DNA from 4 places in the Paenibacillus sp. FSL H8-0282 genome. Region 3 is predicted to be linked to each of the others. Evidence: riboswitches for the same ligand, from Rfam matches in the RefSeq annotation. Region 3 holds a riboswitch; each other region holds the start of a gene.
The links. A riboswitch is a leader RNA that binds a small molecule or an ion and turns the genes downstream of it on or off. The one in region 3 is predicted to bind thiamine pyrophosphate.
Positions count from the first base shown of each region.

Region 1 (3,253 bases), 3.3 Mb from region 3:
GTAAATCCAATGGTGGCGGCAATGAAAGGGTCGAGTACAATACCAACAGCCGGCAAACCATAAAATATAATAAATAGCTGCACTAACAACGGGGTTCCCCGAATGACCCATACATAAAAACGGGCGATTAGCTTCGGAATTACCCACGGTGAAAGACGTGCCAACGCGGTTAGGATCGCCAAAATCAATCCAAGCACAAAGGAAAGTAGCGCCAACGGAATGGTAAAAGCCACCCCGGCTTTAAGCAGGGGTAGCAGTGTATCTAAGAAAATTTGTATTTTGCGGTCATCCATTATTCAGACATCCTTTTTAGCTTCTAGGCTTAATTAGCCTTGCTAGCCTTGTATTATTTTGAAACGTCAGCTCCAAAGTATTTCTCGGAAATTTTCAAGTACGTTCCATCACTTTTCATCTCTTTAATCGCATCACTGACCGCATTCACCAGCTCATCATTGCCTTTCAGGAATACCGCGGCACTTTGTGAGCCTTCAGGAATCTCATCAACCACTTTAATTTTTGCATCTGGTTTTTGTTTTTTCAGATCCAGATAAGACAAGCCATCATTCACAGTTGCATCAATACGTCCCGAAGTCAGCAGGTCCATCGCTTGATTGAAACCGTCCGTAGCTACGATTTCAGCACCGTTCTCACGAGCGATGTCGGATAAGTTACTGGTCAGGGATTGTCCGGCTTTTTTACCCTTTAGATCAGCAAAGGTCTTAATATCCTCATTGTTTTCGCTCACGATCAATACTGCCTTGGATACAATATAGGGTTCAGAGAAATCATATTTCACTTTGCGATCTTCGTTAATGGAAACTTCATTAAAAATGACATCAAACCGTTTCGCATCCATCCCAGCAAAAATACCATCCCACTGAGTTTCAAAAAATTCAGCTTCAACACCTAAACGTTTGGCTACTTCTTCGGCAATTTCCACGTCAAAACCCGTCAATTTCCCCGCAGTGTCATGATAAGTAAAAGGTGCATAAGTCCCTTCTGTACCTATCCGCAATTTGCCGCTGGCCTTCACAGCCTCCAAACTGTTTTGCGCTGAAGATGCTGCTCCACCATTCGTTCCAGCTGTTGGTTCAGCAGCCGTATTGGTATTCGAATTATTGCCGCAAGCCGCTACAAGGACCACGGTTAACGCCAATATAATAGTTAAACTCCATTTTTTCATTATTAAATCCCCTCTCTCTATCCGGTTTTTTTCCGGTAAATTGAATAGTACACTGCCATCACATGATCGTCAATACTTTTTTCCGATTATGTACATCGGAATTGTAATATTAACTAGATTTCTACTTATATCTTACCCAATCTTGGATTAATCCTTCACTTCTTTCTCTCTTTACTTCTCAGAAAGATATGGTATATTTATAAACAAATTAATATGGACCTGTTATTTCACTAGGGGAGTCGGCCGACTGAGACGGAGCTTCAAGCTCCGGACCCTTGGAACCTGATCTGGATCATACCAGCGGAGGGAAGTGGAGCAGAATTTTCATCAAGCATGTTAAGTGTTATTATGCAGAATGAACTTTTTGACCCATTCATTTCCTCTGGAAATGGATGGGTCTTTATTTGTTTAGGCGCTCCACAAAAATATTAGGAGGTTAGATCATCACGACCATTTTATCTATTCAAGGCCTAACCTACTCTTTTCCGGAAACTGAACAACCCCCTGTATTCGCAAAACTATCCATGGATATCAGGCAAGGGGAATTCGTCTCCGTAGTAGGTGCTAGCGGATGCGGGAAAAGCACATTTTTCAAAACGGTTGCCGGTTTACTCGAACCTACTCATGGAAAAATAAAACTCCCTACGCTCCCCTCAACCGCTAGTCGTTTAGGTCAGATCGCTTATATGCCTCAGCAGGATTTATTGCTGCCTTGGAGAACAGTGCTCGACAACTGCCTTTTGCCCTGGGAGATCATGCCCAGATTTAGTAAACAGGAAACAATCATTCAGATTCGGGAAATGTTGGCCCGCTTCGGCTTAACAGATGTAGAGAAGGCTTATCCCCATGAACTTTCGGGAGGAATGAAACAGCGAGTCGCATTTCTGCGCACCTTAGTGGCTGGAGGCGGAAGTGGCCTTATGCTGCTGGATGAGCCCTTTGGCGCTCTCGATGCCATGACCAAACGTGAGATACACCGTTGGCTGTTGGAGTTATGGGGTGAACTGAATCAGACGATTATGCTCATCACTCATGATCTGGAAGAAGCACTATTGCTCAGTGACCGGATTTATTTATTATCTGGCGGTGCGCACAGCGAATTACAGGAGATCATTGTCGATCTACCAAAACCAAGACATTATAAGATGAACTATGAACCCCGGTTTATAGCACTACGGGCAGAGTTGGAGCGAAGATTGCATGCAACCTATACCTTTTAAAAAACATCTAGACAACTATGGTCCCTTCCTTCTTCTGGTACTGCTCATTCTTGTAATCTGGGAGTCAGCTGTTCGCCTTCACTTGATTCCAGCCTTTATTCTCCCTGCACCTTCATCTATTGGCATCGCATTGATCGAGCACAGGCAATTATTATTTGGACAGCATTTATTAGCGACGTTGCAGGAGATACTGGTAGGTTTTGTCCTTTCTGTGATTTTTGGTGTATTGCTGGGTATTGGAATGTTCCTGTTTCGCCCCGTAGAAAAGGCCATCTATCCCTTCCTTATCATTAGCCAGACGGTCCCATTAATTGCGCTATCGCCCATTTTTATTATGTGGTTCGGATATTCGCTGTGGAGCAAAGTGGCTGTGGTGTTTTTGACGGCTTTTTTTCCAGTTGTAGTGAGTACATATGATGGACTTCGTACAAGTGGCCAGACTTACAAGGACTTATTATTAACATTTGGTGCAAACCGCTGGCAGCTGCTTGTCAAAACCCAAATTCCACTGGCGTTGCCTGCTTTTTTCTCTGGCTTAAAGCTGTCCATTGTATACTGCGTCATCGGAGCTACTATCGGGGAATGGCTCGGCGGCAGTAAAGGACTCGGTTACTTCAGCCGCAGAATGGCCGGAAATATGCAGAGCGATGAAATGTTCGCGGCTGTATTTCTGCTGTCCGCGCTTGGTGTTGTGCTTTTTCTGGCGATAGCTTTACTCGAACAATTATTTTTAAAGAAAAGAGGATCTAACCAATGAATCATTTAAAATCCCCACAACGAGGACTTATTTCTGTATTTCTAGTATGCACACTTTTGCTCTTAAGCAGCTGCGGGAAGGCAGACAAGCTAA
Region 1 is NZ_CP150146.1:2,834,422-2,837,674, reverse strand. Features, by position in the region: gene NST94_RS12310 (amino acid ABC transporter permease) at 1-293, opposite strand, end outside; gene NST94_RS12305 (amino acid ABC transporter substrate-binding protein) at 347-1,183, opposite strand; TPP riboswitch at 1,406-1,509, shown strand; gene NST94_RS12300 (ABC transporter ATP-binding protein) at 1,708-2,403, shown strand; gene NST94_RS12295 (ABC transporter permease) at 2,384-3,160, shown strand; gene NST94_RS12290 (ABC transporter substrate-binding protein) at 3,157-3,253, shown strand, end outside.
Region 1: another riboswitch for thiamine pyrophosphate. It lies ahead of NST94_RS12300 (ABC transporter ATP-binding protein); the one in region 3 lies ahead of thiC (phosphomethylpyrimidine synthase ThiC).

Region 2 (3,253 bases), 2.9 Mb from region 3:
AATCATGTTTCTTCTCAAAATAGTCAGGGTGAACAATTCAAGGCACAGCAGCGATGCTGTGTCTATTTGTATGCAGTGAATTCCTCTCCACTTACAGCAGTGTATCTCTCACGGTTGTTTATTTCTACTTTCATTGTGGTAAGTAAGATTCGTAAAGCGATTTAAGAAAATGACAAACCCAGCGTATAAACGTGCATAGTTGTGCCATCCTAAGACGATCAGTTAACTATCAATTTGCTTAACGAGAGGAGATAGGGAAGATGTCAGGCAACAATAAACAAGCTACAAAAACCTTACCCCCACAGGAGCAGCATCATCAGCCAGGGATTGAGAGTGAAATGACGCCGCTGCCCAAATACGAGCCGGCAAATTATAAATCAGCAGGTAAACTGCAAGACAAGGCGGCGTTAATTACCGGTGGAGACAGCGGAATTGGGCGTGCAGTTGCTGTGCTTTTTGCTAAAGAAGGCGCTGATGTGGTCATTTCATATCTTAATGAACACTCAGATGCAGAGGAAACTAAACGTCAGGTCGAGCAGGAAGGCCGCAAATGTATCCTAATTCCAGGTGATATCGGTGACGAGAAATTCTGTAAGGATCTTATTAAACAGACGGTGGAGGGCTTAGGAAAGCTTGATATTCTCATCAATAACGCGGCAGAGCAACATCCGCAAGCTAAGATCGAGGATATTACTTCCGAGCAGCTTGAGCGTACTTTCCGTACGAATATATTTGCGATGTTCTATTTAACAAAAGCAGCTATGCCTCATTTAAAAGCAGGATCTACCATTATAAATACAACTTCAATTACCGCTTATCGCGGAAGCCCGCAGCTGCTGGACTATTCATCAACTAAAGGAGCTATTCTTAGCTTCACACGATCCTTGTCCACGAATCTGGCAGAGAAGGGCATACGGGTAAACGGTGTTGCACCAGGTCCAATCTGGACACCGCTGATTCCCTCTACCTTTGATGCAAAACAGGTTAGCGAGTTTGGAGGTACACAGCCTATGAAACGGCCTGGACAACCAGAAGAGCTGGCACCAGCCTATGTATATCTGGCCTCTGACGATTCCAGTTATGTGACTGGACAGGTTATTCATGTAAATGGTGGCGAGGTAGTAAACGGTTAGATCAGTACAGCTAATGTGAATAAATGGGTGTATTTCAATAAAAAAATATGTTACTATAAACCACGTTAGCATTTTAAAATTGTATATTTATGTCACTAGGGGTGCCGATTGGCTGAGACGGAATGGATTTCCGGACCCTTTGAACCTGATCTGGTTAAGACCAGCGTAGGGAAGTGGAGAACGAATTTCTGTTGTCGGGCTATTTGTAGTGCCGTCTATATACAGATTCTGACTGCCTTCCTTACGGGGGGCAGTTTTTTTGTTTTTTACTGACCTACAGGGAAGTGAGAGAGGAGATCGTGATGTTGCAAGCTGAGATCCATCTAATATCAGACGGCAAGCTACAGCTGAGACATTTTGTTGAACTAGCTGTCACGGTGCAGACATGGGTCGATTATATTCACCTGAGAGATAAGCAATGTCCTGCATGCGAACTGCTCGCTGCGGCACAGAAGCTGTTGGCTGCCGGTATGCCCGCTACCAAACTGATAATCAACGACCGGATCGATGTAGCCTTGGCAGCTGGTGCCGCGGGGGTTCAGTTGGCCTGGCACAGTCTGAGTCCGGTTACAGCCCGGCGAATTGCACCTCAGCTTTGGCTGGGGAGATCGGTTCATTCTCCGGAAGAAGCGGCGAATGCCTCAGAGCAGGGAGCTGATTATTGCTTGTTTGGTCATGTATTTCCCTCGGATAGCAAGTTAGGGCTGCCCGCACGTGGGTTAGAGCTGCTTGCAGAAACGGTGAAGACCAGCTCTATTCCTGTAATTGCGATTGGCGGAATTAGCCCCGCTAATGCGGCGCAGATCATCAGGAAAGGTGCGGCAGGAGTTGCTGTGATGTCCGGTATTTGCGGAGCGGATGATCCTTATGAGGCCGCCAAAGCTATTCATAAGGCGGTTCATTCATAGCCTGGAGGTAACAGCACGGGCGAAGGGGGTGATTCAGAATGAAGCTGTTGATTAACGGGAAATCCGCAGAGTGTTCTGGTGGTATTCAAACTATAGCTGATTTGATCAGTCTTCCTGAGTGGTCGGGTCGTTTGATGATCATTGAGCTGAATGGAGAAATTGTCAGTAAGGAGAATTATGAAAGTACTGCTCTGAGCGAGGATGATCGTTTGGAACTGGTGCACTTTGTTGGTGGGGGTTGAGATGGAGCGGTATAGAATTTTGAGAAATTTATAAGAACCAAAGGGAGGTAATTTCATGCATGACCCGTTACATATTGGCGGCATCGAATTAACCAGTAGATTATTTATCGGAACCGGAAAATATAGCCGGAATACGTTGATCCCCGAAGTGATCGCAAGCTCTGGTTCTCAGGTGATTACTGTAGCGCTTCGCCGAGTGGACCCGCAAGGTGGAGCAGAAAATATCATGAACCACATTCCCGGCCACATGACTCTTCTGCCTAATACCTCAGGAGCGCGTACAGCGGAAGAGGCAGTCCGTATTGCAAGATTAGCAAGAGCTGCGGGACTGGGGAACTGGGTCAAGATCGAAGTGATCAATGATCAGAAATACCTGCTTCCAGATAATCTGGAGACCATACGAGCTACAGAGATTTTAGCAGCGGAGGGTTTTGTAGTATTGCCTTATATGAGTCCGGACCTTTCGGCTGCTTTACGTCTGAGAGATGCCGGTGCTGCTGCTGTGATGCCGCTTGGTGCGCCGATCGGGACGAATCGCGGCCTGCGCACCAAGGAGCTTGTGCGTATTCTTATTGAAGAAGTGAATTTGCCGATTATTGTAGACGCCGGGATTGGCAAGCCCTCGGAAGCGGCGGAAGCAATGGAGATGGGGGCCGCTGCTGTTCTGCTTAATACGGCTATCGCAACGGCACGTAATCCGCTCGTCATGGCGGAAGCGTTCCGCGAGGCGATATCCGCTGGCCGCAAAGCTTATTTGGCAGGACTGGGTCCTGTAGAAGAAGTTGCTTTTGCTTCGTCACCGTTGACTGGATTTTTGAACTGAATTTGATAGGTCACGAAAGGAGGGAAGATTAGCATGAGCTTTTTTGACACACTGGCCCGCTTGGAGCAGTATCCTTATGAGCAGCTGTGGAAGGAGTTCCGGGAGGATGACGTTAAGCGGGCGCTTGGAAAAGACAAGCTGAACGAA
Region 2 is NZ_CP150146.1:2,144,742-2,147,994, forward strand. Features, by position in the region: gene NST94_RS09170 (GDSL-type esterase/lipase family protein) at 1-165, shown strand, start outside; gene NST94_RS09175 (SDR family oxidoreductase) at 261-1,133, shown strand; TPP riboswitch at 1,221-1,322, shown strand; gene NST94_RS09180 (thiamine phosphate synthase) at 1,436-2,041, shown strand; gene thiS (sulfur carrier protein ThiS) at 2,080-2,283, shown strand; gene NST94_RS09190 (thiazole synthase) at 2,339-3,106, shown strand; gene thiH (2-iminoacetate synthase ThiH) at 3,140-3,253, shown strand, end outside.
Region 2: another riboswitch for thiamine pyrophosphate. It lies ahead of NST94_RS09180 (thiamine phosphate synthase); the one in region 3 lies ahead of thiC (phosphomethylpyrimidine synthase ThiC).

Region 3 (3,253 bases):
CCGCACATGGAACAGAAATGAGCTGTTTTAGCGCCTTCCGCAGGCAATGTCTCATCATGATATTCGAGCGCTCGCTCAGGATCTAACGATAAATGAAATTGATCACGCCAACGAAATTCAAAACGGGCTTTCGAAAGAGCATTATCCCGGTCTTGTGCTCCTTTATGCCCTTTCGCCAAATCTGCGGCATGAGCCGCTATTTTATAAGTAATGACCCCTATACGTACATCTTCCTTATTAGGCAGGCCAAGATGTTCCTTCGGAGTTACGTAACATAACATAGCTGTACCGAACCAACCAATCATCGCTGCACCTATAGCAGAGGTAATATGATCATAACCAGGCGCAATATCTGTAGTCAGTGGACCTAATGTATAAAAAGGGGCTTCGTTACAAGTTTCAAGTTGCTTATCCATATTCTCTTTAATCAAGTGCATCGGCACATGTCCTGGACCCTCTACCATTACCTGTACATCATGACTCCAAGCTATAGCTGTTAATTCACCTAACGTCTCTAACTCGGCAAATTGTGCTTCATCATTCGCATCAGCAATCGAACCCGGACGTAATCCATCGCCTAGGGAAAAAGAAACATCGTACAGCTTCATGATTTCACATATCTCTTCAAAATGTGTATATAAAAAGTTCTCTTGATGATGCGCAAGACACCATGCCGCCATGATGGAGCCACCTCTTGAAACAATGCCTGTCATACGTTGTGCAGTCAACGGGATATAACGAAGCAGAACCCCTGCATGAATGGTAAAATAATCAACCCCTTGCTCCGCTTGCTCTATGAGCGTATCACGGTATACTTCCCACGTTAAATCTTCCGCTTTCCCATTCACTTTTTCCAACGCTTGATAGATAGGCACCGTTCCAATAGGAACAGGAGAATTACGGATGATCCACTCGCGTGTCGTATGAATGTTTTTACCTGTTGAGAGATCCATTATATTATCTGCACCCCAGCGGGTGGCCCATCTCATCTTCTCTACCTCTTCCTCTATGGATGAGGATACTGCGGAATTTCCTATATTGGCATTGATCTTCACTAAAAAATTGCGTCCAATAATCATTGGTTCACTCTCTGGATGATTGATATTCGCTGGGATGATGGCGCGGCCGCGGGCTACTTCATCTCTTACAAATTCCGGTGCCACATTCTCACGAATCGCAACGTATTCCATTTCCGAAGTAATAATCCCTTTGCGTGCATAATGCATTTGAGAGACATTACGCCCCTTTTTCGCTCGCAAAGGTTTTCTATGGAGCGCTGGAAACACTTCCGCCACAGCTTTTCCTGTTGCATTCCCGTTATCTTCAGGCTTCACGGTTCTTCCTTCGTACGCTTCCGCATCCCCTCGTTCCTCAATCCAGCTTAGACGATTGGGCTCTAACCCCTGACGAATATCAGTATGAATATTAGCATCCGTGTAAGCCCCGCTTGTGTCATAGACATGAATTGGGGCATTCTCCTCTTCGCCGTCTATGCCCGCAGTTGGACTAAGTGAGATCTCCCGCATAGGCACCTGTATATCAGGCCGTGAACCCTTTACATACACTTTTTGACTTGCTGGAAAAGCTGATAGATTGATTGGATCGTTGTTCAATTCGCTTGTCATCTCAATTCCTCCTATAAGGTGATTTGATCAAGCGGAGACGGTCTACTCCCACACATAGAAAAGGCCACATCTGTATAAGATGCGGCCTTAGAGTAGACAAATAGAAATAGAGCTCCATTTCCTCCGCTGGCATTATCCAGATCAGGTTTGACGGTCGATAGTTATAACTATCCTCTCAGCCTGGTTCCACCAAGCTCCCGTGACTATATAATTGCTACTTCAAAGTATAACCGAAAAGAGAGAATTATCCAAATCTACTCAAATGTGAGATCAATGTATACGTTAGTTCAACACCAATACCCCAAATCCTTCCAGAAGAACCTCGCCCGACAATGTTGTGCCGCTCAGTAAATCTGTTTTGGTCTCATGAAGATGGATCGTGACAGGAGTCTCACTATAATTAAGCAAAAAAGCATAACTGGAAGAAGCTCCGGTACGGACTTGCAGCTCTACCTCTTCTGGGAGCTCCAGCCAATCTGCTGGCGATTGTAGATCAATTAAATTTATGATCTCAGCCGCTGCCTGTTCATTAAATACGGCTCCGTAATACCAAACCTCACCCTTGCCGCGACGATTTCTAGATACCGCCGGTTTTCCTGCATAATAATCAGAGGCGTAAACCGCCATCACTTCAACCGAAGCTTCCTCTATTTTGAGAATATCATTAAAGTCATCTGCTCCCGTAACGACTTCGGCCGCGCCTGACCAGCTAATTGTTGTTGGCTGACGACTGCCCTTAACCATTGTGAATTCTTCAACTGTGATCCCGCATAGATCCTTAGCAGCACCTGGGAAAGGACGCATATTACATTGACCGCGCTCATCCTTATAGCCGGTTCTACAGCCGAAGATCAGTTTGCCGCCTTGCTGAACATATTCATCCAGCAGTGCTGCTGTCTCATCTGTCATAATCGCTGGGTGAGGATAGATAAGCACGTCGTACCTTGCAAGCTCCTCCAGCGTTGTTTTTTTGCGTAAATAGAGTACGTCATTCGGGATATGCTTCTGCTGAAGCGCCTTGTACCACTCCTTATTGCTCTTCCACATAAACGGGCCATGCCAAACATCGTATTCTCCATCCCACTCATTGTCATAATCACGAACAATAGCAATGTTAGCCTGATTACGAGTACCGACAAACGCATGACCTGCTGCTGCCAGCTCCTGACCGATCTGCCCCGCTTCCCGCACTCTCCGGTTAGGCTGATTATGATAGTCATTGATTCCATGCCAATAAATTTCATTGCCCATCGTAGCTGTCCGCCAGCGGAAATATAACACCATATCTGCTCCATGAGCGATCGACTGATAAGTCCATAACCGCATCTGCCCGGGCTTTGGAGAAGGCATATCCATCCGGTTCACCCAGCCACCCGGGCCCGACTGCTGCTCCATAATGCAGAAATTCGGGGATATCGAACGAACAACAGATAACGACAGTCCCCAGCCTCTATCATTCAGCGGATTCCGCTCATTCGGGTCATAAAAAATAGTAGAGAACTGAGGATAGGAATCATAGCTGAAGAAATCCAACAGTTCATCCGTCATTTCATGGCTATCGAGATGCCCGAACAGACCGTTCGTGGTTACCCACTGCTTAGGGGCAAGTTTACGGATGATATCCGCTT
Region 3 is NZ_CP150146.1:6,089,573-6,092,825, forward strand. Features, by position in the region: gene thiC (phosphomethylpyrimidine synthase ThiC) at 1-1,625, opposite strand, end outside; TPP riboswitch at 1,728-1,836, opposite strand; gene NST94_RS26360 (beta-galactosidase) at 1,908-3,253, opposite strand, start outside.

Region 4 (3,253 bases), 1.2 Mb from region 3:
TTGGATTCGTGACGATACGTGTCCAGCTGGAGGGGGATTCAATTCCCTTTAGTATTGCCCTAGAATTCGCGGATCGTTTCCGTGCGCTAGAGAATACCTTCATACAGGATGATTACACTTATATTCATTGCGGGGAACAGACCTATGAGATGGTAGAGGATTTTGTCTTCCGAAATTTGGTGGATGGACTGGAGCCATATCTGGATCAATCGGATATCAATGGGGCTTATTTCGAGACCCTTCCTTTTTTCGTAGATGAAAGAATGCAGGTGCAAGCTTTTTACGGCTTTCAGAATGAAGAAAGCTCTGATGAGATTAGTGTAAATCTACGCTATCGCGCCTCACAGCTTGATGGAATTAATCTGAACGGAAAGCCCTATGCCAGTGCCAGCGATCCAGCGTATATTGCAAACTATTGTCATGAGCATTCCTATAATCGCTGGGGTCCAGACACATATTATATGATGAATGAGCAAACCTTTTGCTGCATGACCCGCGCTGAACAGGAGATTGCTGTTAGTCTAGCCAACCAGATGTACGGGCAATATTATTACGGATTTTTACTCAATATTTTCCACAAAATCGTTCTGCTAAAGCTCGCCAATATGCACTCCCGACTTCGGATTAATCATGATTATGAGGAAATAGACAATCTAATCTACTCCATCAATAAGTTCTCGGCAAAGTTCTACTTCTTGGAGTTGATTTCCCAGTCGCAGGGCCGGGAGATATTTCTTCAGCTGCGTAAAGTATACGGAAACGACGCTTTGTTCGAGGAAGTGAAAGAAACCTTAAATGACCTGTTTCAGTATCAGGATAAGTTTCAGTCCAAGCGACGGGATAATCTGCTGATGATTCTTACTGTATTTACGGTAGTAAGCGGGATTTACGGCATGAATCAGGTCATTGACGATCTGGATGGAAAGATTCAATGGAGTAAAATGATTGGTTATTCTCCCTTTGAATTTCTTGCCCTCTTCGTGATCATGAGCGGGATTCTGATCAGCGTTGTCCTCACGCTAGGGGCGCTGGTTAGTGAGCTTAAACGGCGTCACCGCAAGAAATATAAAGATCTAGACTAGCAAAAAAGAAACTACTTGATTGGAAAAATTCAGGAGTGCACTACTAGACATTCCGAGTACAGCCGTCTATAATACACCGTATGCGAGAAATATAAGATATAAAGTATGGGTACAAAACTTATGCTTACTTATATTGCACATAGAAATACCCGTTAACTTCATAGAACCAGGGGTGCTGGAATTGGCCGGCTGAGATTGTATCCCACAAGATACTGACCCTTATACCTGATCTGGATAATGCCAGCGTAGGAATCGCCAATTGGTTCTGGTCCCTGTGACCTTAACTAACCTTGCGCCAAGCCAGCGTCCCGATCACTCGGGGCGCTTTTTTTGTAAGATCACTAAAAGATGTAGAAAAACGTACATACTACACTTTACGGTTCATGTTGTGAAGACGGGATTCTTGTAACCTTAAAGGAGAGAAGAAGACATGCACCTTAAAAAAGCACTTACGTTGTGCCTCACCTGTGTACTCATTCTTGCCATTGCCGGATGCGGCAGCAACAATGGGAATACAGCCGGAAACAAAGCAAATGCTACTGATCCAACTGCTGCGGCTGGGACGGATGCTCCAAAAGAGCTCACCAAAGTTAAAGTCGCACTCGACTGGACACCGAACACGAATCATACCGGTCTATACGTAGCTAAGGATCTTGGTTACTACGCTGAAGAAGGTCTGGACGTCGAGATCGTTCAGCCAGGCGCAGCGGGTTCTGATACTATGGTTACTTCTGGCGAAGCCGCATTTGGCATCAGCGCCCAAGAAGGATTAACACTAGCCCGTCTACAAGGCGTGCCCCTTGTCTCGATAGCAGCTATTATTCAGCATAATACGTCGGGATTCGCTGCTCCAGTAGATCGCAATATTAAATCACCAAAGGATTTCGAAGGTAAAACCTACGGAGGCTGGGGCTCACCGGCCGAAGAAGCAGCCATGAAAGCTATCATGGATCCTGAAGGTGGCGATGTGAAAAAGGTGAAGCTGATCAGTATCGGTGAAGCTGATTATTTTACCGCCGTCAAACGTGACATTGATTTCGCCTGGATTTTCTACGCTTGGACTGGTGTTGAGGCTGAGTTGCGTGGCGAGCCATTGGATATGCTGTACTTAAAGGATTATGCGCCGCAGCTCGATTATTACACGCCTGTGCTGACGACGAGTGAGAAGCAAATTGCAGATCATCCTGATCTGGTGAAGGCCTTCATGAAAGCCACATCAAAAGGTTATCAATATGCCATAGATCATCCGGAAGAGGCTGCCGGTATGTTATCGAAGGCCGTTCCTGACCTGGACGCCGACCTTGTCCTAGCTAGCCAAAAATGGCTTAGCCCAAAATACAAGGACGATGCTGCCCGCTGGGGCGAGCAAAAAACCGAGGTCTGGCAGAATTATGGCGACTGGATGTACGATCTGAAGTTGCTGGATAAACCGCTGGATGCTGCTAGTGCATTCAGTAATGATTTTTTACCGGCGGAGTAGAGAGCGGACTTCAGAACCAAGAAGGTTGGACGTTACTTAAGGAAGGAGGAACGGAGCGTAGTGATGTGCTACGTGAGTACCGGACTTCCCAAGTTCGTTCAAGATTCGATGTCGAGTTTGCTTCCTGAATTACTTCGTTATCAAAGTTGGCTTTTTGAACTTACCTTATAATTTAAGAGTTCAAAAAGTCGGCTTTCAGAACCAAGAAGGTTGGACGTTACTTGAGGAAGGAGGAACGGAGCGTAGTGATGTGCTACGTGAGTACCGGACTTCCCAAGTTCGTTCAAGATTCGATGTCGAGTTTGCTTCCTGAATTACTTCGTTATCAAAGTTGGCTTTTTGAACTTACCTTATAATTTAAGAGTTCAAAAAGTCGGCTTTCAGAACCAAGAAGGTTGGACGTTACTTGAGGAAGGAGGAACGGAGCGTAGTGATGTGCTACGTGAGTACCGGACTTCCCAAATTCGTTCAAGATTCGATGTCGAGTTTGCTTCCTGAGTTACTTCGTTATCAAAGTTGGCTTATTGAACTTACCTTATAAAATGAAAGGATTGATTATTGTGGCTAACACCCTACTAAGCATTCAAGTAATTCCAAAAACTCCGAACAATGAGGATTCCATCCCATACGTAGATAAAGCGATTGAGGTCATTCAGAAATCCGGTGTTAAACATCAGGTGAATCCGCTGGA
Region 4 is NZ_CP150146.1:478,540-481,792, reverse strand. Features, by position in the region: gene NST94_RS02115 (hypothetical protein) at 1-1,082, shown strand, start outside; TPP riboswitch at 1,241-1,351, shown strand; gene NST94_RS02110 (ABC transporter substrate-binding protein) at 1,513-2,562, shown strand; gene NST94_RS02105 (MTH1187 family thiamine-binding protein) at 3,123-3,253, shown strand, end outside.
Region 4: another riboswitch for thiamine pyrophosphate. It lies ahead of NST94_RS02110 (ABC transporter substrate-binding protein); the one in region 3 lies ahead of thiC (phosphomethylpyrimidine synthase ThiC).